4 regions of the Pseudomonas sp. HS6 genome follow, and region 1 is predicted to be linked to each of the others. Evidence: predicted binding sites of a transcription regulator. Region 1 holds the regulator's gene; each other region holds the start of a gene.

Region 1 (5,568 bases):
AAGCGGCGCAGCGTCAGGAAATGCAAGGTCAGCCGGTGATCCTGTTGGTAGCAGGCCCGGTTCGCGCGATGCTCTCGCGCTTTGGCCGCCTGGCAGTCCCTGGACTGCACGTGCTGGCCTACCAGGAAATTCCGGACAACAAGCAAGTGACCATCGTTGCGACAGTAGGGCCCAACGGCTGAGGTAGTGGTTTATGCAAGTTAAGCGTTTTTTCGCCGCCGATATGCGTCAGGCCATGAAGCTGGTTCGTGATGAGCTGGGCGCTGATGCCGCCATCATTGGCAACCGCCGCATTGCCGGCGGCGTCGAGCTGACGGCGGCGCTGGATTACAAATTGTCGGCGCTGGCGCCACGGGTTCCGAACATGGAACTCGAAGACGAGCTGCGCAAGACCCAGTCGCGCATCGTCACCGCCCAGGCTGAGCTGAGCATGCGTGGTGAAGCCGACGGCAACACCAATCGCCAGTTGTTCTCCGGTCTGCCATTGACCGCCGGCCTGCCGCTGACGGCTGCCGAGCCTCTGACAGAACCGACTTACGCTGCTCCGGCCCGTCCAGCCCCGGCACCTGCGCCGGCTGCCGCTGGCGTCGATCCGCGTGCGCTGGATTCGATGCGTTTCGAACTCAACAGCCTGCGCGAGCTGATGGAAGTGCAGCTCGGCACTCTGGCCTGGAATCAGCTGCAAGGCAGCCGTCCGGCCCAAGCGAACCTCTATCGTCGTCTGCAACGCATCGGCTTGTCCGGCCCGTTGTCCCGCGACCTGCTGGCGCTGACCAGCGATATCGAAGAGCCTCGTCAGGCCTGGCGCATGCTGCTGGCGCACCTGGCGCGGATGATTGCCACACCGGAAGTCGAGCCACTGGAAGAGGGCGGGATCATTGCCATGGTCGGCCCGGCCGGAATGGGCAAGACCACCACCTTGGCCAAGCTCGCTGCCCGTTACGTGCTCAAGTACGGCGCGCAGAACATTGCGCTGGTGAGCATGGACAGTTTCCGCATCGGTGCTCAGGAACAGTTGAAAACCCTGGGCCGGATCCTCAATGTGTCGGTGACCCACGTCGATCCGGGCCAGTCCCTGGTGCAGGCGCTGGATCCACTGCTGCGCAAACGCGTGGTGCTGATCGATACCGCCGGCCTGCAGGCCAGCGATCCGGCATTGCGCATGCAGCTGGAAAGCCTGGCCAGTCGTGGCGTTCGGTCGAAAAATTATCTGGTACTGGCAACCACCAGCCAGAAACAGGTTCTAACCGCCGCTTATCACAGTTACAAGCGTTGCGGGCTCGCCGGGTGCATCCTGACTAAACTGGATGAGACGGCCAGCCTTGGCGAAGTGCTGAGCCTGGCGATCAGTCATGAACTGCCGGTCGCCTACCTGACCGACGGCCCACGGATTCCGGATGATCTGCATCTGCCGCGCCGTCATCAATTGGTCAGCCGCGCCGTCAGCGTGCAAATGCAGGAAGAACCCAGCGAAGAAGCCATGGCTGACATGTTCGCTGATATCTACCACAGTCCGACCAAGCAGGTTGGCTGAGGTAATGAACAGTTTTTGTACCTACATCGATGGTCTGCCATGCATTGTTCCGGTTGTGAACGCGCAGCCAGTAATGTGGCCTCCGTCTATGCAAGACAAGGTAAAGAAATAACATGGGCAGCATGCATCCCGTACAGGTGATCGCGGTGACCGGCGGCAAAGGTGGCGTCGGCAAGACTAACGTGTCAGTGAACTTGTCCCTGGCGCTGGCAGAGCTTGGCCGTCGGGTCATGCTGCTGGACGCCGACCTGGGTCTGGCGAACGTCGACGTTCTGCTGGGCCTCACGCCCAAACGTACCCTGGCCGATGTGATCGAGGGCCGCTGCGAGCTGCGCGACGTGCTGTTGCAAGGCCCCGGCGGGATCCGCATCGTGCCGGCCGCTTCCGGCACCCAGAGCATGGTTCACCTGAGCCCGGCCCAGCATGCCGGTCTGATTCAGGCGTTCAGCGACATCGGCGACAATCTCGACGTACTGGTGATCGACACCGCTGCGGGGATTGGTGACTCGGTAGTCAGTTTCGTTCGCGCGGCGCAAGAAGTGTTGCTGGTGGTCTGCGACGAGCCGACCTCGATCACCGACGCCTACGCACTGATCAAACTGCTGAACCGCGATTACGGCATGAACCGCTTCCGTGTCCTGGCCAACATGGCCCAGAGCCCGCAGGAAGGTCGCAATCTGTTCGCCAAGTTGACCAAGGTCACGGATCGCTTCCTCGACGTCGCCCTACAATACGTCGGCGCGGTGCCTTACGACGAAAGCGTGCGCAAGGCGGTGCAGAAGCAGCGTGCGGTCTATGAAGCCTTCCCGCGTTCCAAGTGCGCACTGGCGTTCAAGGCGATCGCACAGAAGGTCGACACCTGGCCGCTGCCCGCCAACCCGCGCGGCCACCTCGAATTTTTCGTCGAGCGCCTCGTGCAGCAAACGGCAGGACCTGTGCTATGACCGCCAGCGGTATGAATTTCTACAAGAAGTCGGCACGTGACGCGCAGTACGAGCTGATCGAGCGTTACGCGCCACTGGTCAAACGCATCGCCTATCACTTGCTGGCGCGATTGCCGGCCAGTGTGCAGGTCGAAGACCTGATTCAGGCCGGAATGATCGGCCTGCTCGAAGTCTCGACCAAATACGACGCCAGCAAGGGCGCCAGTTTCGAAACGTACGCGGGCATCCGGATCCGCGGCGCCATGCTCGATGAAGTACGCAAGGGGGACTGGGCACCGCGCTCGGTTCACCGCAACACCCGTATGGTCAGCGACGCGATTCGCTCGATTGAAGCTAAAACCGGCCGTGACGCTAAAGATCACGAGGTTGCGGCCGAACTCCAATTGAGTCTCGACGATTACTACGGGATTTTGAACGACACCCTGGGCAGCCGACTGTTCAGTTTCGACGACCTGCTGCAGGACGGCGAACACGAAGGGCTGCACGAGGATGGCGCCAGTGCTCATCTTGAGCCGTCGCGCGATCTGGAAGATGAGCGCTTCCAGGCTGCGTTGGCGGACGCGATTGCCAATTTGCCGGAGCGTGAGCGACTGGTGTTGGCGCTGTACTACGACGAAGAGCTGAACCTCAAGGAAATCGGTGAAGTCCTTGGCGTCAGTGAATCGCGGGTCAGCCAGTTACACAGCCAGTGCGCGGCCCGCTTGCGGGGGCGTTTGGGGGAGTGGCGAGCGCGCTGAAGGCAGTGTGGGGACGCTGCGAACGAGGCTGGTGCGGTGGTGAACGGCACCGGTCTTGCTCTGTTGTGCTCCAGACAGTCATCGAGTGCTTTGCCGGATTGATTGAAATGGCGCGTCCAGGTGCTGGGCGCGTTTAAGACTGCTTGGAGGTCGAATTGAACAAAGACATGAAAATCCTCATCGTTGATGACTTCTCAACGATGCGGCGGATCATCAAGAACCTGTTGCGTGACCTCGGGTTCACCAACACCGTTGAAGCCGACGATGGCACCACTGCCATTCCGGTACTCAACAGCGGCAGCATCGACTTTCTGGTGACCGACTGGAACATGCCTGGCATGACCGGTATCGACCTGCTGCGCCATGTGCGCGCCGATGAAAAACTCAAGCACCTGCCAGTGCTGATGGTGACTGCTGAAGCCAAGCGCGAGCAGATCATCGAAGCGGCCCAGGCCGGCGTTAACGGCTACGTGGTCAAACCTTTCACGGCTCAGGCGCTGAAAGAAAAAATCGAGAAGATTTTCGAACGCATCGGCTGATGACGCGCGGGGGAGCTATGGAGCATAACGAATCTTCACAGGGCGACTTCGAGTCGACTCTGAAAAAACACGCGGTCGAACTGGTCGAAAGCCTTGAAAAAGGCAGGTTCGGCGACGCTGTGCAACTGATCCATGAGCTCAATCAGACCCGTGACCGTGGCCTGTACCAGGAAGTGGGCAAGCTCACGCGCGAACTGCACAGTGCAATCGTCAACTTCCAGATCGACCCGCATATGCCGCAGGCCGAGGAAGTGTCGCAGATCACTGATGCGACCGAGCGTCTGGGCTATGTGGTCAAGCTGACCGAGGCGGCGGCCAACCGCACCATGGACCTGGTGGAAAGCGCCACGCCGGTGGTCAATGGCCTGGCTGACGAAGCCCAGGCATTGAGTGCCGACTGGGGACGCTTCATGCGCCGTGAAGTCGGGGCTGAAGAGTTCCGCGAGCTGGCGCGTCGGGTCGACGGTTTTCTGACACGCAGCAGCACGGACAACCGCGCAGTGTCGAGCAACCTCAACGACATTCTGCTGGCCCAGGATTACCAGGACCTCACCGGTCAAGTGATCAAGCGCGTGACCCAACTGGTCACCGAAGTCGAAAGCAATCTGCTCAAACTCGTGCTCATGGCCAGTCAGGTGGACCGCTTTGCGGGCATCGAACATGACCGTGCGGCGATGCTCGCTGAAAAAGATCCACAAAAACATCTCTCGCAGGGTGAAGGTCCGCAGATTCATGCCGATAAACGAGAAGACGTTGTGTCCGGTCAGGACGATGTGGACGATTTGTTATCCAGCCTTGGATTCTAGAGTTTTGGAATTATAGGTTTTTTGGGTTTTTAGACCTGTAGGAGCACCCCATTAATGAGCTTCGGCGCCGATGAAGAGATCCTTCAGGATTTCCTGGTTGAGGCCGGCGAGATTCTTGAGCAACTGTCCGAACAACTGGTCGAGCTGGAAAGCCGCCCGGATGACGCAGATCTGCTCAACGCAATTTTTCGCGGTTTCCACACTGTAAAAGGGGGCGCCGGCTTCCTTCAGCTCAATGAGCTGGTGGAGTGCTGTCACATCGCCGAGAACGTGTTCGACATCCTGCGCAAGGGTGAGCGTCGCGTAGATGCAGAACTGATGGACGTGGTGCTCGAAGCGCTGGACGCGGTGAACAGCATGTTCACTGAAGTCCGCGATCGCAGCCCGATCACTGCCGCAACCCCGGAACTGCTGGCCGCTCTGGCGCGTCTGGCCGAACCGCAATCGGCGGATGAAGCCCCGGCTTCACCCGTTGCCGAGATGATCGAAGAGCTGGTCGTCGAAGGCGATTCGGGCGACATCACCGATAACGAATTTGAACAGTTGCTGGACTCGCTGAACGCCGTCAAGGCCGAAGCCGAAGCCCCGGCGGCTGCCGCTGCGCCTGCTTCAACCGAAGCGGCCAGTGATGAAATCACCGACGCCGAATTCGAGTCGCTGCTCGATCAGTTGCACGGCAAGGGCCAATTCGCGGCTGACGCCGTGGCACCGGCTGCCGCTGCACCTGCTGCTCCGGCGGCGGGCGACAGCTCGGACATCACCGACGACGAATTCGAAGCCTTGCTCGATCAGTTGCACGGCAAGGGCAACTTTGCCGTCGATGCGCTGGAATCGGCGATCGCTTCGGTGCCTGCATCGGCTGCTCCGGCAGCGGCTGCGGCCGGTAGCGATTTGATCAGCGATCACGAATTCGAATCGCTGCTCGACGATCTGCATGGCAAAGGCAAGTTCACTGACGTCGCCACCGGTGCCGTCGTGACGGCCGGCAATGCTTCTGCTGTGGCAGCG
Region 2 (5,568 bases), 2.5 Mb from region 1:
CAATCATCCGCAGGATCTGAAGAACCTGCCGGTGCTTGGCGCACTGGAAGCTGATCGCATGGTGCATGTGCGCCTGCTCGATCAGCACGGCAAGAGTTGCGATTTGGCGCTGGAGGCGCGGTTGGGGATCGACGATTTTATCGTGCGCAAGGCCTGCGTGCTGGCCGGCCAGGGTTTCACCCTGCTGCCGATGATGTATTGCGAAGCGGAACTGAACAACGGCACGCTGGTGCAGTTGCTGCCGGAATGGTCATTGCCCGGCGGCTGGTTGCAAGCGGTGTATCCGCACCGGCGAGGAGTGATGCCGGCGGTGCGTGCCTGGATCGATCATCTGGTTGAGTCGTTTAATGCCTGTGGAGAGCGATTGTTATGAAACAAGGAAAGTTGAGCGAAGCGGACGTCGCGGATTTCTGCCTGGCATTGCCCGGTGCGCAAGAAGACTACAAATGGGGCGGCGTGCGGGTATTTTCGATTGCCGGCAACAAGATGTTCGCCTTGCAGGGGCTGCGTGGCGAGTCGCTGGCGTTCAAGGTCGACAAGGATCTGTTTCTCGGTCATTGCGACCGGCCGGGCATTCACCCGGCGCCGTATCTGGCGCGGGCGCAGTGGATCATCATGCACCCGCCCTACCCCTTGGGCGCCGAGGAACTGCGAGGGTTGCTGCAACGTTCTCACCAGTTGGTGGTGAGCAAACTGCCGAAGAAAACCCAGGTGGGCTTGCTGCTGTAACCCTAACCCAGCAACAACAGGTTCGAGCCGAGGAACAACTGATCGATCCAGAACACCTGGTGCAGCGCGACGATCACCCAGAACAGAATCTGAAACGACACCTTGCGCGTTTTGTGCCGGAAGACCTGCTGGGCGATCAACGCGCCCGGCCAGCCTCCCGCCAGTTCTACGGCGTGCAGGACGTTCTCCGGGGTGCGCCAGGCGTCGGCACGAGCCTTGCGCTTGTCGGCCCAGTACAGGAAAAACGCCAGCACGCTGACAATCCCGTAGGCCGCCAGCGGCACCCGCGAAATCCCGCGCAGCCACATCGACAGCGAGCCGAACAGCGGCAGCGCGCAGACGATCAACAACACGATCAGCTTCAATTTCAAATGCTGGATGCTGCCACCGGAGGGACCACGATCCGGGCGGCGTGCGCGGGAATCACTCATGGCTTGGCGGCCGCCCAGTCCACCCAGCCGAACTGCCAGGTCGCCAGAATCAACAGGCCGAACACGATCCGGTACCAGGCGAATGCCGCATAACTGTGGCTGGCAATGAACTTGAGCAAACCGCGCACGGCAATCATGGCGAAAACGAATGCGGTGACAAAACCGATGGCAAAGACCGGGAAGTCCGCTGGCACGAACAGAGCGCGGTACTTGTAGCCCGAGTAGACCGCCGCACCGACCATGGTCGGCATTGCCAGGAAAAACGAGAACTCGGTGGCGGTCTTGCGTGACAGACCGAACAGCAGGCCACCGATGATGGTCGAGCCGGAACGCGAAGTGCCCGGGATCATCGCCAGGCATTGGGCAAAGCCGACCTTCAGTGCATCTTTCCAGGTGATTTCATCCACTGTCTCGGCATGCACTTCATGCTGCCGACGCTCGGCCCACAACATGATGATGCCGCCCACCACCAGCGCCGTCGCCACGGTGATCGGGTTGAACAGGTATTTGTGAATCAGATCGGCAAAAATAACGCCCAGCACCACGGCGGGCAGGAAGGCGATCAGCAGGTTGGCGGTAAAGCGGCGTGCACTCGGCTGAGTCGGCAAACCGATGACCACGTCGAGAATCTTGCGGCGAAACTCCCAGACCACCGCGAGAATCGCGCCGAGCTGGATGATGATGTTGAACGCCATGGCGCGTTCGCCGCCGAAATTCAGCAGGTCGGCGACAATGATCTGGTGTCCGGTACTGGAAATGGGCAAAAACTCCGTCAGCCCTTCTACAACTCCAAGAATCAGTGCCTGCAAGGCGGTCCAAAGATCCATCAATCCCCCAAAGAGCGATGCGCTCAGGCATGCCCCGATAGTATTTTTTTACGTTCACTGCGTTCAGCGTAGCTGTTTGTTGCTGTACCGATTCCGCGCGCAAAGGATCCACACGAAACAGTCAAAATTCCGTGAAATGACAACTTGGGTTCAGGTTTTCACGCGCGGGGCCGAAATCCTATCAGACAAGCCGTAATAGCGCTGCCGCGTTCTACGACTTGGGTCGCGTATGCCCGGCCATGGAAACGTGGTTGGATGCTGGCGGTGATTTATTACAAGAAAAAGAAATCGGAGTGACAGCGTTATGAACAGCTTGCGCAGCGTGTCGATCAGCCGACGCTTGTGGCTCATCTTGATTGTGGCGGTGGTCATGCTGCTGACCCTGGGCCTGTTGATGCTCAAGCAGATCCACGATGACCTTTACCACGCCAAGGCCCAGAAAACCCAGCATGTAGTGCAGACCGCCAGCGGTTTGCTGACCTATTACCAGGGGCTGGAAGCGGCCGGGACCCTGACCCGCGACGCCGCCCAGAAGCAGGCCCTGACTGCGATTCGCGGCCTGCGTTACGACCAGAACGATTACTTCTGGATCAACGACCTCACGCCCGTGATGGTCATGCACCCGACCAATCCCAAGCTTGAAGGCCAGAACCTCTCGGCAATTCGCGATCCGGACGGTTTTGCGGTGTTCAACGAGATGGTGGCCATCGCCAAGGCCAAGGGCGCCGGCATGGTCGATTACCGTTGGCCAAAACCCGGTGCCAGTGAACCAGTGGCCAAGACCTCCTACGTGAAACTGTTCGAGCCGTGGGGCTGGGTACTGGGTTCCGGCGTGTACGTCGACGATGTACAGGCCGAGTTTCAGGGCCAGGTTTTCAAGGCTTCCGCCGTCGGCCTGGTCATCGCGCTGATCATGGGCGTGCTGGTGATCCTGATTGCCCGCAGCATTGTCCGCCCCTTGCAGGAAACCGTGAACGCCATGGCCAACATTGCCAGCGGCGAAAGCGACCTGACCCGCAGCCTCGACACCCATGGCCAAGACGAAGTGACGGAACTTGCGCGCCACTTCAACGCCTTCACCGCCAAGCTGCGCCGGGTGATCGGCGATTTGCAGGTGTCGGCCAGTGCGCTGGGTCAGTCCTCCACTGAACTGGGCAATGATGCAAGCCAGGCTCAACAACGCAGCCAGCAACAGTCGCAGCAAATGGAACTGGTGGCGACCGCCATCAATGAAGTCACTTACGGCGTGCAGGATGTGGCGAAGAACGCCGAGCATGCCGCCAACGAGATGCGCGATGCCGAGGCACAGGCGCAACAGGGCCAGATCAACATCGACGGCAGCCTGCAACAGATCGACAAGTTGTCCGGAACCATCGATCAGGCGGTCGAAGTGATTCGTACTTTGGCGACCGAAAGCACGCAGATCGGCAGCGTTCTTGAGGTGATCCGCTCGATTGCCGAACAGACCAACCTGTTGGCGCTCAACGCTGCCATCGAAGCCGCCCGCGCCGGTGAACAGGGACGTGGTTTTGCGGTGGTGGCCGATGAAGTCCGTCTACTGGCGCAACGCACGCAGAAATCCACGGCGGAAATCCAGTCGATGATCGAGCGTCTGCAGAACCATTCCGAAGCCGCCGTGAAGGTGATCGGTGACAGCAGCAAGGCCTCGCAACTGACCATCGAACAGGCCGGACTGGCCGGTGCGAGTCTCAATGCCATCGGCCAGGCGCTGCGCAACCTCAACGGCCTGAACGCTTCCATCGCCAGTGCAACCCTGCAACAGGCGCACGTGGTCGAGGACATCAACCAGAACGTCACCCAGGCCGCCGGCCTGTCCCACAGCACCGCAATGGCCGCTGAGCAGTCGAGTGCCGCCAGTGTGCGGCTTGGCCAGTTGAGCGAGCAGTTGAACGGATTGCTGCGCCAGTTCCGCGTCTGACGTTCTCACCCTGTGGGAGGCTCACTCCCACAGGTTTTTGGGTACAATCCGCCCCCTCTTTTACTCCCTCCAAGGATCTTGCATGTCCGGGCTCGAACTGTTTGCTGCCGCCCTCGGCGTGATCGCCGTCTGGCTGACGGTCAAACAGAACCCCTGGTGCTGGCCGATCGGGCTGGTCATGGTGTTGCTCTACAGCTGGGTCTTCTTCGAGGTGAAGCTGTATTCGGACATGTTGCTGCAGGTGGTTTACGCCGCCCTGCAAGTCTACGGCTGGTGGCAATGGACCCGGGCCGGGACGATGCATGACGGCCGCCAGGTCAGCCGGCTCAACACGCCTTCAATCCTCAAAGGGTTGGCCATCGGCAGTGTCGGCAGTCTGCTGCTGGGCGCCGCCATGGCGCACTGGACCGATGCCGCGCAACCCTGGCTCGACGCCGCACTGACGGGTTTCAGCCTCGTCGCGCAATTCTGGATGGCCCACAAGCGCCTGCAATGCTGGGCGCTGTGGTTTGTGCTGGATGTAATCTTCGTCGGCCTGTTCCTTTACAAAGGGCTTTACCTCACTGCTGCGCTGTACGCCTTGTTCACCCTGATCGCGGTGCTGGGCTGGCGGGAATGGCGCGCCGATCCGGCGTTGCGCACATGAAAGTCGTTGTTCTGACCGGGCCGGAGTCCAGCGGCAAGAGCTGGCTGGCGACCGGGCTTCAGCAACAGTTCGGCGGTTTGCGGGTAGACGAGTACGTGCGCTGGTTCATTGAGCAGAATCCCCGGGACACTTGCCTCGCCGACATTCCCGAGATTGCTCGCGGCCAGTTGCGGTGGGAAGACGAGGCTCGGGCGCAACGGCCGTCATTGCTGATTCTCGACACGCACCTGCTGAGCAATATGCTGTGGAGCCAGACGTTGTTCGGCGACTGCCCGGCCTGGCTGGAACCGGAGTTACTGGCGCGTCACTACGATCTGCACTTGCTGTTGTCTCCGGAGCAGATCGACTGGAAGGACGATGGCCAACGCTGCCAGCCAGAGCTCAGCGAACGGCTGGCCTTCTACGACAAAACCAAAGACTGGCTGGAAGACCACCAGCAACCCTTGCAAATCATTCAGGGCGACTGGGCCGAGCGGCAGACTCAGGCCTTCGACGCCGTTCGTTCCCTATTGGTAAGCTGACCCGAACTGCGGGTTATCTGGCCCGTGCATTTCCCCCGATTCGGGGCAAAAGTGTCCAATCCTGAAACACTCTTACAGCTGCAAAGTGCCCGTCCCAAGGGCCTTCATCACATTGTCATCCGACTTGTTACGCTGTTGAAACACCTGCGCGCAAACCCTTGTCCCAGAGCTTTGCGACGGCTCTAGCCACCTGAACCCGCAGGGGCTTGTTTCAATCTTGAAACAGCTTTTGTATCAAGGTTGCACAGCTTCAAGCCAACCCATTGAAACCCATGGGAATTTAAAAAGCGGCACAGCTTTCGCTCTCTCCTTCACAACGCTGACTAGGGCCAGCCCACTGAGAAGGAATTGCCGCCGTGGGAAATATCAATAAAACCTTCACCTGCCTTCTGCTGATCGGATCAGCAGCCAGCACATTCCTCAGTTTCAACGTTCAGGCCGAGGGCAATGGCGTGATCGTGCTCAGCCGCGACGT
Region 3 (5,568 bases), 580 kb from region 1:
TGCTGATGCTGGGCAGCAAGATCGGACGCGGCACCGAGCCACGCCTGAAGCTGCACTGATGTAAAACGCTGTGGGGGCGGGCCTGCTCGCTCCCACAGCGTTTTGTCTTTTACTGTATCTGCCCCCACTTTCCCCACCTTCGCTTACAAACGCCCCCGCTCCTCGACACAGACGCGATACACCGCCACCGCTTAATGGCCACACCCGAGCACACCTGCTCCGGCTGATCGCCCTTAACGTGTGGTTGCGCAGTGCAACCGAAGGAGAATGAAATGACCCGCACTTCGAAAATTGGCAAAACCTCCCTTGGCCTGGTCGGTGCCGTACTGGCTGGCGGCCTGATGCTGTCCGGCTCGGTCTTCGCCGCGCAACCGCTGGCCCAGGGCTACATGGTTGCCTCGGCTGAAACCTCGGTGAAAACCCCGGAAGGCAAATGCGGTGAAGGCAAATGCGGCGATGCGTCGATGGCCAAGACCGACACCGATGGCGACGGCAAGGTCTCGCGCGCCGAGTTCCTGAAGGTTGCGCCGAAGTCCGACTTCGACAAGATCGACACCAACCACGACGGTTTCATCGACGAGCAAGAGGCGTACAACAACGTAAAAGCCAACTTCGAAGCCAATGGCAAGAAAATGCCGAAGGGTCTGTTCGAACACCTGAAAGACCAGGACGGTGCCTGATTTTCAGCCTGCCCGACAAAACAAAGCCGCGCTTTCTCTGACGAGAAGCGCGGCTTTTTCACGCCTGCATGATTACAGCTGGAAGCGGCGAACCATGCCTTGCAGGGCATTGGCCAGTTGCGACAACTCATGGCTGGAAGCGCTGGTCTGATCGGCGCCGGCCGCCGAACGCACCGACAAGTCACGAATGTTCACCAGATTGCGATCCACTTCCCGCGCCACTTGCGCCTGCTCTTCGGCGGCGCTGGCGATCACCAGGTTACGTTCATGGATCTCATGCACCGACGCGGTGATGGTTTGCAGCGCCTCGCCGGCCCGCTCGGCCAGCACCAGCGTGGTGGACGCACGTGAGGCGCTGGCCTGCATCGACTCCAGCGCCAGGCTTGAACCGTTACGCATGCCTTGCACCATCTGCTCGATTTCCTGGGTCGATTGTTGCGTGCGATAGGCCAGCGCGCGGACCTCGTCAGCAACCACCGCGAACCCGCGTCCGCTCTCCCCGGCCCGCGCTGCTTCAATGGCGGCGTTGAGCGCCAGCAGGTTGGTCTGCTCGGCGATCGCCCGGATCACGTCCAGCACCTTGCCGATGTCTTGCGACTGGTTGGCCAGCGATTGCACCAGCTCGCCAGTGTGCTGCACGTCATTGGCCAAAGCGTTGATGGCGCTGGCGGTTTCACTGACCCGCTCTTGCCCAAGATGCGCCGATTCGCTGGACTGGCGCGTCGCGTCGGAGGTCGACACCGCATTGCGGGCGACTTCCTCGACCGCCGTGGTCATCTCGTTGACGGCGGTGGCGGCCTGTTCGATTTCGTTGTTCTGCTGTTGCAGCCCTTGAGTACTGTCATGGGTGACTGCGCTCAGTTCGTCGGAAGCGGTCGCCAGTTGCGTGGCCGATCCGCTGATGCCCTGCAGGGTTTCGCGCAAGTTTTGTTGCATGGTCGCCAACGCCTTGAGCAGCCGGCTGACCTCATCATTGCCGTGAGTTTCGATTGGGCGGGTCAGATCACCTCTGGCGACGTGTTCAGCAGCGTCGACGGCGGCACTCAGAGGGCGAACGATGCTGCGGGTGAGCAACATGGCCAGGGCCACGGTCGCCAGCGCCGCCAGAGCAATGAACAGACTCACGATGGTGCGCGAGGTTTCGTAGTGGTCGGCAGAGTTCTGGCTTTCGGCGGCGACCTGACGGGCGAACAAATCGGCCAGATCGTTGAGTTGTTTGCCGGAGCCATCGACCACGGTTTTCATGTCGACCAGCAGCAGCTTGGTCAGTTCGTCACGCTTGCCTTGCTCGGCCAGCGTGAACGATTGAGCGATGCCGGCGCGGTAGGCCGCGAAGGTTTTCTTGAACTGATCGTACAACTGCTGCCCTTCCGAGGTGGTAACCAGTCGGTCGTACGCGGCGATTTTCTCGCTCAGCTCTTTGTCGCGGGTGTCCATCTGGCTGCGGTAGGTGGCGACGTTGTTCGGGTCCTGATCCAGCGCCATGCGCAGGGAGATGGTGCGAATGCGCAGCATGATTTCGCGGATCTCGTCGCCGCCACGGATGCTCGGCAGCCACTGGTTCTCCACCGCGACCTCGCTCTCGCGGATGCTCGACATCTGCCCCAGGGCAAACACGCCGAGCAACGCCACCAGCACGGCGATCAGGGCAAAGCCCAGGGCGGCGCGGGGAGCAATATTCAACTGACGAAGCAACATGACGAACGCCCTTTTTCTTGTATTGGCCGGATTCAAGGGGCGATCGACGGCAGACCCCTTTCGTTAGCGGGCTATCGGCAAGTTGTACGATGACTTGAATGAAACATTTCTGGAGGGCAAAAAAAATCCCCGTATCTTTCGATACGAGGATTTTTAATATGGTCGGGGTAAGGGGATTCGAACTCCTGACATCCTGCTCCCAAAGCAGGCGCGCTACCGGACTGCGCTATACCCCGGTAAAAAAAAGGCGACCTTTCAAAGATCGCCTTCTTCGATCAGCGCTTTTGGCCTCTGACCTTAAGATTCGATCCCAGCGTTAACTGGTTTCAAAAATGGTGGGTCGTGTGGGATTCGAACCTACGACCAATTGGTTAAAAGCCAACTGCTCTACCAACTGAGCTAACGACCCAAAAATGGTCGGGGTAAGGGGATTCGAACTCCTGACATCCTGCTCCCAAAGCAGGCGCGCTACCGGACTGCGCTATACCCCGGCTTGAAATTGGCTCCGTGACCAGGACTCGAACCTGGGACCCAATGATTAACAGTCATTTGCTCTACCGACTGAGCTATCACGGAACTACATATTTCAATTTACTACGGTGAAACTTGCAGCTTCTCGACACCGTTTTCGCATCGCTGCGTTCGTGTGTCTGAGGCGCGCTATTCTACAACCTAGAACACCTCTGTCAACCCCCTAAATTGCTTTCAAGTTAATGATTTGCAACTTATTTCAGATTTCTGCCCAGTGAGCTGAAACCGTGTTGGTGACTGACTGCGGGGCGCACTTTACAAGCCTTTTCCTTTGAGTTCAACAGCCTAACGAAAAAAAAGGCCTCGCATTGCGAGGCCTTGCTTACTTAACCACCAGCAGGTGTCAGTTGAACGTGATCTCGTCGTTCTCCACGACGCCGGTTGCAGTCTCGCCTGGCAGGAAGCGACCCGACAGGATCAACTGCGCCAACGGGTTCTCGATCCAGCGCTGGATCGCCCGTTTCAGCGGCCGTGCGCCATAGACCGGGTCGTAACCGACAGCAATCAGCTTGTCCATCGCCTCCGGGCTCAGTTCCAGCTTCAGCTCGCGCTCAGCCAGACGACTGCGCAGACGACCCAACTGGATCTCGGTAATGCCCGCGATCTGATCCCGCGCCAATGGCTCGAAGATCACCACTTCGTCGACCCGGTTGATGAACTCCGGACGGAAGTGGGTGGAAATCGCATCCATCACCGCTGCACGTTGCGCTTCACGGTCACCGACCAGTTCCTGAATCTGCATCGAACCCAGGTTAGAGGTCATGACGATCACGGTATTGCGGAAATCCACCGTGCGGCCGTGGCTGTCGGTCAGGCGTCCATCCTCCAGCACTTGCAGCAGGATGTTGAACACGTCCGGGTGAGCCTTCTCGACTTCGTCCAGCAGGATTACCGAGTAAGGCTTGCGCCGTACCGCTTCGGTCAGGTAACCGCCCTCTTCGTAACCGACGTATCCCGGTGGTGCACCGATCAGCCGTGCCACGGAATGTTTCTCCATGAACTCGGACATATCGATCCGCACCATCGCCTCTTCAGTATCAAAGAGGAATTCGGCCAGCGCCTTGCACAGCTCGGTTTTACCGACACCGGTCGGGCCGAGGAACATGAACGAGCCGCTCGGACGATTCGGGTCGGACAACCCGGCACGGGAACGCCGCACCGCATTGGCCACTGCGACCACTGCTTCGTCCTGGCCGATCACACGCTGGTGCAACAGGTTTTCCATCTTCATCAGCTTGTCGCGCTCGCCTTCGAGCATTTTCGACACGGGGATACCGGTCCACTTCGAGACGACTTCAGCGATTTCCTCTTCGGTCACCTTGCTGCGCAGCAACTGGTTCTCGCTCTTGCCGTGCTGGTCGACCATTTGCAGGCTGCGCTCCAGATCCGGGATTACCCCGTACTGCAACTCGGCCATGCGATTCAGGTCGCCTTTGCGGCGCGCGGCTTCCAGTTCCTGACGGGACTGTTCGATCTTCTGCTGAATCTGCGCAGAACCCTGCACCTCGGCTTTTTCCGAGTTCCAGACTTCTTCCAGATCCGAGTACTCACGCTCGAGGCGGACGATTTCTTCCTGGAGTTTTTCCAGGCGCTTCATCGCCGCTTCATCGCTTTCTTTCTTCAGCGCCTGGGATTCGACTTTCAGTTGAATCAGGCGACGCTCCAGACGATCCAGCACTTCCGGCTTGGAGTCGATCTCCATGCGGATGCGGCTGGCCGCTTCGTCGATCAGGTCGATCGCCTTGTCCGGCAACTGCCGGTCAGTGATGTAGCGATGGCTGAGCTTGGCCGCCGCGATGATCGCGCCGTCGGTGATCGCCACCTTGTGGTGAACCTCGTAACGCTCCTTGAGGCCACGGAGGATCGCGATGGTGTCTTCTTCACTCGGCTCGTCCACCAGCACTTTCTGGAAGCGCCGCTCGAGGGCTGCGTCCTTCTCTATATATTGGCGGTACTCGTTGAGCGTGGTCGCGCCGACACAGTGCAGCTCGCCACGGGCCAAAGCCGGTTTGAGCATGTTGCCGGCATCCATCGAGCCTTCGCCTTTACCGGCGCCGACCATGGTGTGCAGTTCGTCGATGAACAGAATGATCTGCCCTTCCTGCTTCGACAGCTCATTGAGCAGGGATTTCAGGCGCTCTTCAAACTCACCGCGATACTTGGCACCGGCAATCAGCGCACCCATATCGAGGGACAGCAGACGCTTGCCCTTGAGGCCATCCGGCACTTCGCCGTTGATGATGCGCTGGGCCAGACCTTCGGCAATCGCGGTTTTACCCACGCCCGGCTCGCCGATCAGCACCGGGTTGTTCTTGGTGCGGCGTTGCAGAACCTGAATGGTGCGACGGATTTCGTCGTCACGGCCGATCACCGGATCGAGCTTGCCTTCTTCAGCGCGCTTGGTCAGGTCGACGGTGTATTTATCCAGCGCCTGACGCGACTCTTCGTGGTTGGCGTCGTTGACGGCTTCACCACCGCGCAGGTTGTTGATGGCGTTTTCCAGGGCCTTTTTGCTCACGCCCTGGCCGAGCAGCAACTTGCCGAGCTTGCTGTTCTCGTCCATCGCGGCGAGCAGCACCAGCTCGCTGGAAATGAACTGGTCGCCCTTCTGCTGGGCCAGACGGTCGGCCTGGTTGAGCAGACGCGCCAGATCCTGCGA
Region 4 (5,568 bases), 1.7 Mb from region 1:
CAAACATGAGTGACACCCTGACCCGCCTCGCTCAGGTGCTTGAAGAGCGCAAGGGCGCTGCTGCCGACAGTTCGTATGTGGCTAGTCTGTATCACAAGGGCTTGAACAAGATTCTGGAAAAGGTCGGCGAAGAGTCGGTCGAAACGATCATTGCCGCCAAGGACGCCGCCGTCAGTGGCGACTGCAGCGATGTGATCTACGAGACTGCCGACCTGTGGTTCCACAGCATGGTCATGCTCGCCCAACTGGGGCAGCATCCGCAGGCAGTGCTGGATGAACTGGATCGCCGTTTCGGCCTGTCCGGACACGTCGAGAAAGCCTCGCGTCCGTCCGCCTGAACAACTATTAGAGAGGAACAGCAACATGGGCATTTTTGACTGGAAACACTGGATCGTCATTCTGGTTGTCGTGGTACTGGTGTTCGGTACAAAGAAACTGAAAAACCTCGGCACCGACGTCGGCGAATCGATCAAGGGCTTCCGTAAAGCCATGAACGACGACGAAAAACCGGCCGATCCGACCGTCACGCCTGCGCAACCGGTGCCATCGGTACAGCCGCAAGCCACCGCTCAGGCCAACCCGCCGCACACCATCGACGTGCAGGCGCAGAAAGTCGAAGAGCCGATCCGCAAAGACGTGTGAGCACTGACTAATGTTTGGTATCAGCTTCTCTGAACTGCTGCTCGTCGGCCTCGTTGCCCTGCTGGTGCTGGGCCCCGAACGTTTGCCGGGCGCTGCGCGCACCGCTGGCCTGTGGGTCGGGCGACTGAAGCGCAGCTTCAACGCGATCAAACAGGAAGTTGAACGTGAAATCGGTGCCGACGAAATCCGTCGGCAACTGCACAACGAACACATTCTGTCGCTGGAGCAGGAGGCGCGGAAGATTTTCACGCCACCGGTTCAGCAGGAGCCGACGCCAGTGCAGCCAGTCGCAGAGCAGACGCCAACGCAGCCTGTGGCAGAGCAAACGATTCATGCACCGACAGCTAACGTCGGGCATGTCTCTGCTGCGGCCGCCGAAACTGCACCGGTGATGAAGCCGATTGAACCCGTTGCTCCAGCCGCCGCGCCAACCACGCCGGCCCCTCACGACCCAACATTGCCGCCGCGAGCCCCATGAGCGATCTCCCCGAAAACGACCAGCACATGCCGCTGGTTTCGCACCTCACCGAGTTGCGCACCCGCCTGCTGCGTTGCGTCGCGGCGATCTTCATCATCTTCGCCGGGCTGTTCTCCTTTACCCAGCAGATCTACACCTTCGTCTCGACGCCGCTGCGCAGTTACTTGCCGGCCGGCGCGACGATGATCGCCACCGACGTGTCGTCGCCGTTCCTGACGCCGCTGAAGCTGACGATGATGGTGTCGCTGTTCCTGGCGATCCCGGTGATCCTGCACCAGATCTGGGGCTTCATCGCGCCAGGCCTGTACAAGCACGAGAAGCGTGTCGCAGTACCGTTGCTGATCTCCAGCATCCTGCTGTTCTACACCGGCATGGCATTCGCGTATTACTTCGTGTTCCCGCTGATCTTCAAGTTCTTCGCCTCGGCCACCCCGGCCGGCGTGGAAATGATGACCGACATCACCAGTTACCTCGACTTCGTGATGACGCTGTTCTTTGCCTTTGGCGTGGCGTTCGAAATCCCGGTGGCCGTGGTGCTGCTGGTGTGGATCGGCGTGGTCGATGTCAAATACCTGAAGAAGATCCGCCCGTACGTGATCATCGGCTGCTTCGTGGTCGGCATGATCCTGACCCCGCCGGACATCTTCTCCCAGACCCTGCTGGCCGTGCCGATGTGGATGCTGTTTGAAATCGGCATCCTGTTCGGCAGCCTGGTCAGCAAGCGCGAGCGCCCGGACGAAACTGTCGACGACCATAACGACCAGCCGCCAGCGACGCAGCCATGAACCTGCTGTTGCTCGAAGAGGCCGATTTCATAGCGGCCGACCGCGTCGTGCTGCGTGATCGGCGCTTGACCCACATGCAGGAAGTCCACCGTTCGGAAGTCGGGGACAGCCTGCGGGTCGGGCGCATCGGCGGGTTGATGGGTTCAGCCGAGCTGCTGCGCCTGGAAGCGGGCGAAGCCGAACTGCGGGTCACCCTCGATCAGCCACCGCCGGCCAAACTGCCGCTGACCCTGGTACTCGCCCTGCCACGCCCGAAGATGCTGCGACGGGTATTCCAGACCGTGGCGACCATGGGCGTGCCGAAGGTGATTCTGGTCAACAGCTATCGCGTCGAGAAGAGCTTCTGGCAAACGCCGTTTCTTGAACCGGAAGCGATTCGCGAGAATTTGATCCTCGGCCTCGAACAGGCCCGCGATACCGTGCTGCCGGAAATCATCATCGAGAAGCGCTTCAAGCCGTTCGTCGAAGATCGCCTGCCGGCCATCACCGACGGCACCCTCGGCCTGGTCGGCCATCCGGGCAACTTCCCGCCCTGCCCGCGCGCCCTGAACGAACCGGTGACCCTGGCCATCGGCCCCGAGGGTGGCTGGATTCCCTACGAAATCGACCTGCTGGGCAAATCCGGCCTGCAACCGGTGCAACTCGGTGATCGCATCCTGCGCGTCGAAACCGCCGTCACTGCCCTGCTCGCCCGCCTGTTCTGAACCGCTCTGGCGCCATTCGGCGCCAGACAAATTGCGTTACAGATTGCCATCATCCAGCCGATACAGTCTCCATAAGTCCAATTAGTGGTCCGAGGGGAGTCGTCGCATGTACCGTTGGTTAGCCGAGAATCTGGGAAACGTCAGCGTCAAACGCAAGCTGGGCATCGGTTTCGGCCTGGTGCTGTTGCTGACCCTGTTGATCACCTTCACCGGCTGGACCGGCATGAGCGGCATCATCAGCCGCGGTGACAAACTCGGTTTCATCTCCAGCCTCAACGAGCTGACCAAGGACCTGCGCCTGGCGCGTCTGGACTACGAGATGCGCCGTGGCGAACAAGGCCCGGGCGCAGTCAACGACCTGCTCGGCAAGCTCGACAGCGGTCTGCAAACCGCCCGCAAAGAGATCGAACAACCGGCCGACGCAGCGATGGTCGATCAGCAACTGGCCGCCGTGGCCGAATACAAACGCGCCTTCGCTGACATGACCCAGGCCACCGCCCTGCGCGAAGACGCCCGCAGCAAACTCGGCGCCACCGCCGACAATGCCGTGGCCAAGGTCGCCGAAGTCGAAAAATCCTTGTTGCAGGGCGACAGCGTTGCGCAGTTCAACGCGGTGATCGACCTCAGCAAACTAATCCAGCAGGCCCGCTTCCAGGTGCGCGGCTACACCTACAGCGCCAAGGCCGAGGCTGAACAACCGGCCCTCGACGCCATCGACAACGCCCTGAAAAACCTCGAGACCCTGCCGGCCAAACTGCCGGAACAGCACATCGCCAACCTGCAACAGGCCACCGAGTCGCTGAAAGCCTATCGCGCCGCCGTCAGCCTGTTCCGCGATTCGCAGGTTGCCAGCGCCAAGGCGCTGACCCGCATGTCGACCCAGGGCGACCTGTTGATGGACCTCAGCAAGAAACTCACCGACTCCCAGACCATCGTCCGTGACACCGATGCCGCCAGCGCCAAGAACCAGCTGCTGATCGCCACTCTGCTGGCCGTGGCCTTCGGCCTGCTGGCCGCCTGGGCGATCACCCGGCAGATCATCATCCCGCTGGAACAGACCCTGAAAGTTGCCGAGCGCGTGGCCGCCGGTGACCTGACCCACAACCTGATCTCCCAGCGCCGCGACGAACTCGGCCAGTTACAACGTTCGATGCAGAGCATGACTCAAGGCCTTCGCGAATTGATCGGCGGCATCAGCGACGGCGTCACCCAGATCGCCAGCGCCGCCGAAGAACTGTCGGCCGTGACCGAGCAGACCAGCGCCGGCGTGAACAATCAGAAAATCGAGACCGATCAGGTCGCCACCGCCATGAACGAAATGGCCGCCACCGTGCAGGAAGTCGCGCGCAACGCCGAGGAAGCTTCGGAAGCGGCCGTCGCCGCTGACCAACAGGCCCGCGAAGGCGACAAAGTGGTCGGCGAAGCCATCGCCCAGATCGAACGCCTGGCCACTGAAGTCGGCCACTCCACCGAAGCCATGGGCGAGCTCAAGCGCGAAAGCGACAAGATCGGCAGCGTGCTCGACGTGATCAAATCCGTGGCCCAGCAAACCAACCTGCTGGCCCTCAACGCCGCCATCGAAGCGGCGCGCGCCGGTGAAGCCGGACGTGGTTTCGCGGTGGTTGCTGACGAAGTGCGCAGCCTCGCGCAACGCACCCAAAAGTCCACCGAAGAAATCGAAGAGCTGATCGTTGGCCTGCAGAACGGCACCCAGCAAGTGGCGACGATCATGGACAACAGCCGCACGCTGACCCAGAGCAGCGTGGAGCTGACCCGCCGTGCCGGTGGTTCGCTGGAAAACATCACGCGTACCGTGTCGGCGATTCAGGCGATGAACCAGCAGATCGCTGCAGCCGCCGAGCAGCAAAGTGCCGTGGCCGAAGAGATCAACCGTAGCGTGCTGAACGTGCGGGATGTATCGGATCAGACGTCGGCGGCGAGTGAAGAGACGGCGGCTTCCAGCGTCGAGCTGGCGCGCCTGGGCACTCACCTGCAAACGTTGGTGGGACGCTTCAAGGTTTGAGTGGATGCATCGGCCTCGGTTCGCTGTGAACCGAGGTGATGCTATCGCTGGCAAGCCAGCTCCCACAGAATTTGTGTTGATCACAAAAGTTGTGTTCAACCCGTTCACTGTGGGAGCTGGCTTGCCAGCGATGGCGTCCGAGAGAACGCTGCAGTTACAGAACCTGACGCAGGAAAGCCTGGGCCCGAGGATCCTTCGGTGCTTCGAAGAACTCGGCCGGCGAGGCGTCTTCCAGCAGTTTGCCGTGATCGAAGAACAGCACTCGATCCGCCACTTCCCGGGCAAAGCCCATTTCGTGAGTCACGCAGACCATGGTCATGCCTTCCACGGCCAGGTTCTTCATCACGTCCAGCACTTCACCGACCATTTCCGGGTCGAGGGCCGAGGTCGGCTCATCGAACAGCATGACCTTCGGGTCCATCGCCAGCGCCCGGGCAATCGCCACACGCTGTTGCTGACCGCCGGACAGACGTGAAGGGTATTCGCGGGCCTTTTGTGCAATACCAACCTTTTCCAGCAACGCCAGGGCTTTGGCCTCGCTTTCCTTCTGGCCGCGCTTGCGCACGACTTTCTGCGCCAGGCACAGGTTCTCCAGCACGGTCATGTGCGGGAACAGATTGAAATGCTGGAACACCATGCCGACTTCGCGGCGGTAGGCATTGACGTCGGTTTTCGGGTCGGCCAGTTGCAGGCCGTCGATGCTCACCGAGCCGGAATCGAATTCCTCAAGACCATTGAGGCAACGCAGGAAGGTCGACTTGCCGGAACCGGACGGACCGATCACCACCAGCACCTCGCCCTTGGCGACGGAAGTGGTGACGTTATCCACAGCCCGGACCACTTGCCCACGGGTGTCGAAAACTTTTACCAGATCGCGGACTTCAATCACTTTGCGCGAGCCTCCGCTCAAGCCGGCTGGCGATTTTCGACAGCGGC

The links. The regulator FliA, encoded in region 1, starts transcription of late flagellar genes. The targets are predictions, from matches to a motif close to CTAAAGTTTNNNNNNNNNNNGCCGNTAA.
Region 2: JJN09_RS06240 (methyl-accepting chemotaxis protein) is a predicted target of FliA. The motif match lies at 2,137-2,164, and genes of this name have one in related genera.
Region 3: JJN09_RS21875 (methyl-accepting chemotaxis protein) is a predicted target of FliA. The motif match lies at 2,450-2,477, and genes of this name have one in related genera.
Region 4: JJN09_RS16615 (methyl-accepting chemotaxis protein) is a predicted target of FliA. The motif match lies at 2,646-2,673, and genes of this name have one in related genera.

What each region holds. Positions count from the first base shown of each region.
Region 1 is NZ_CP067412.1:5,409,495-5,415,062, forward strand. Features, by position in the region: gene flhA (flagellar biosynthesis protein FlhA) at 1-182, shown strand, start outside; gene flhF (flagellar biosynthesis protein FlhF) at 194-1,534, shown strand; gene fleN (flagellar synthesis regulator FleN) at 1,648-2,478, shown strand; gene fliA (RNA polymerase sigma factor FliA) at 2,475-3,215, shown strand; gene JJN09_RS24540 (chemotaxis response regulator CheY) at 3,383-3,754, shown strand; gene JJN09_RS24545 (protein phosphatase CheZ) at 3,772-4,560, shown strand; gene JJN09_RS24550 (chemotaxis protein CheA) at 4,615-5,568, shown strand, end outside.
Region 2 is NZ_CP067412.1:1,376,596-1,382,163, forward strand. Features, by position in the region: gene JJN09_RS06220 (LysR substrate-binding domain-containing protein) at 1-373, shown strand, start outside; gene JJN09_RS06225 (MmcQ/YjbR family DNA-binding protein) at 370-729, shown strand; gene JJN09_RS06230 (DUF1294 domain-containing protein) at 732-1,160, opposite strand; gene JJN09_RS06235 (undecaprenyl-diphosphate phosphatase) at 1,157-1,987, opposite strand; gene JJN09_RS06240 (methyl-accepting chemotaxis protein) at 2,292-3,926, shown strand; gene pnuC (nicotinamide riboside transporter PnuC) at 4,009-4,572, shown strand; gene JJN09_RS06250 (AAA family ATPase) at 4,569-5,093, shown strand; gene JJN09_RS06255 (hypothetical protein) at 5,450-5,568, shown strand, end outside.
Region 3 is NZ_CP067412.1:4,832,898-4,838,465, forward strand. Features, by position in the region: gene JJN09_RS21865 (NAD(P)/FAD-dependent oxidoreductase) at 1-59, shown strand, start outside; gene JJN09_RS21870 (hypothetical protein) at 273-680, shown strand; gene JJN09_RS21875 (methyl-accepting chemotaxis protein) at 753-2,378, opposite strand; tRNA gene JJN09_RS21880 (tRNA-Pro) at 2,538-2,614, opposite strand; tRNA gene JJN09_RS21885 (tRNA-Lys) at 2,712-2,787, opposite strand; tRNA gene JJN09_RS21890 (tRNA-Pro) at 2,793-2,869, opposite strand; tRNA gene JJN09_RS21895 (tRNA-Asn) at 2,879-2,954, opposite strand; gene clpB (ATP-dependent chaperone ClpB) at 3,253-5,568, opposite strand, start outside.
Region 4 is NZ_CP067412.1:3,684,647-3,690,214, forward strand. Features, by position in the region: gene hisI (phosphoribosyl-AMP cyclohydrolase) at 1-13, shown strand, start outside; gene JJN09_RS16590 (phosphoribosyl-ATP diphosphatase) at 6-338, shown strand; gene JJN09_RS16595 (twin-arginine translocase TatA/TatE family subunit) at 364-642, shown strand; gene tatB (Sec-independent protein translocase protein TatB) at 653-1,120, shown strand; gene tatC (twin-arginine translocase subunit TatC) at 1,099-1,905, shown strand; gene JJN09_RS16610 (16S rRNA (uracil(1498)-N(3))-methyltransferase) at 1,902-2,609, shown strand; gene JJN09_RS16615 (methyl-accepting chemotaxis protein) at 2,716-4,632, shown strand; gene JJN09_RS16620 (amino acid ABC transporter ATP-binding protein) at 4,787-5,521, opposite strand; gene JJN09_RS16625 (amino acid ABC transporter permease) at 5,514-5,568, opposite strand, start outside.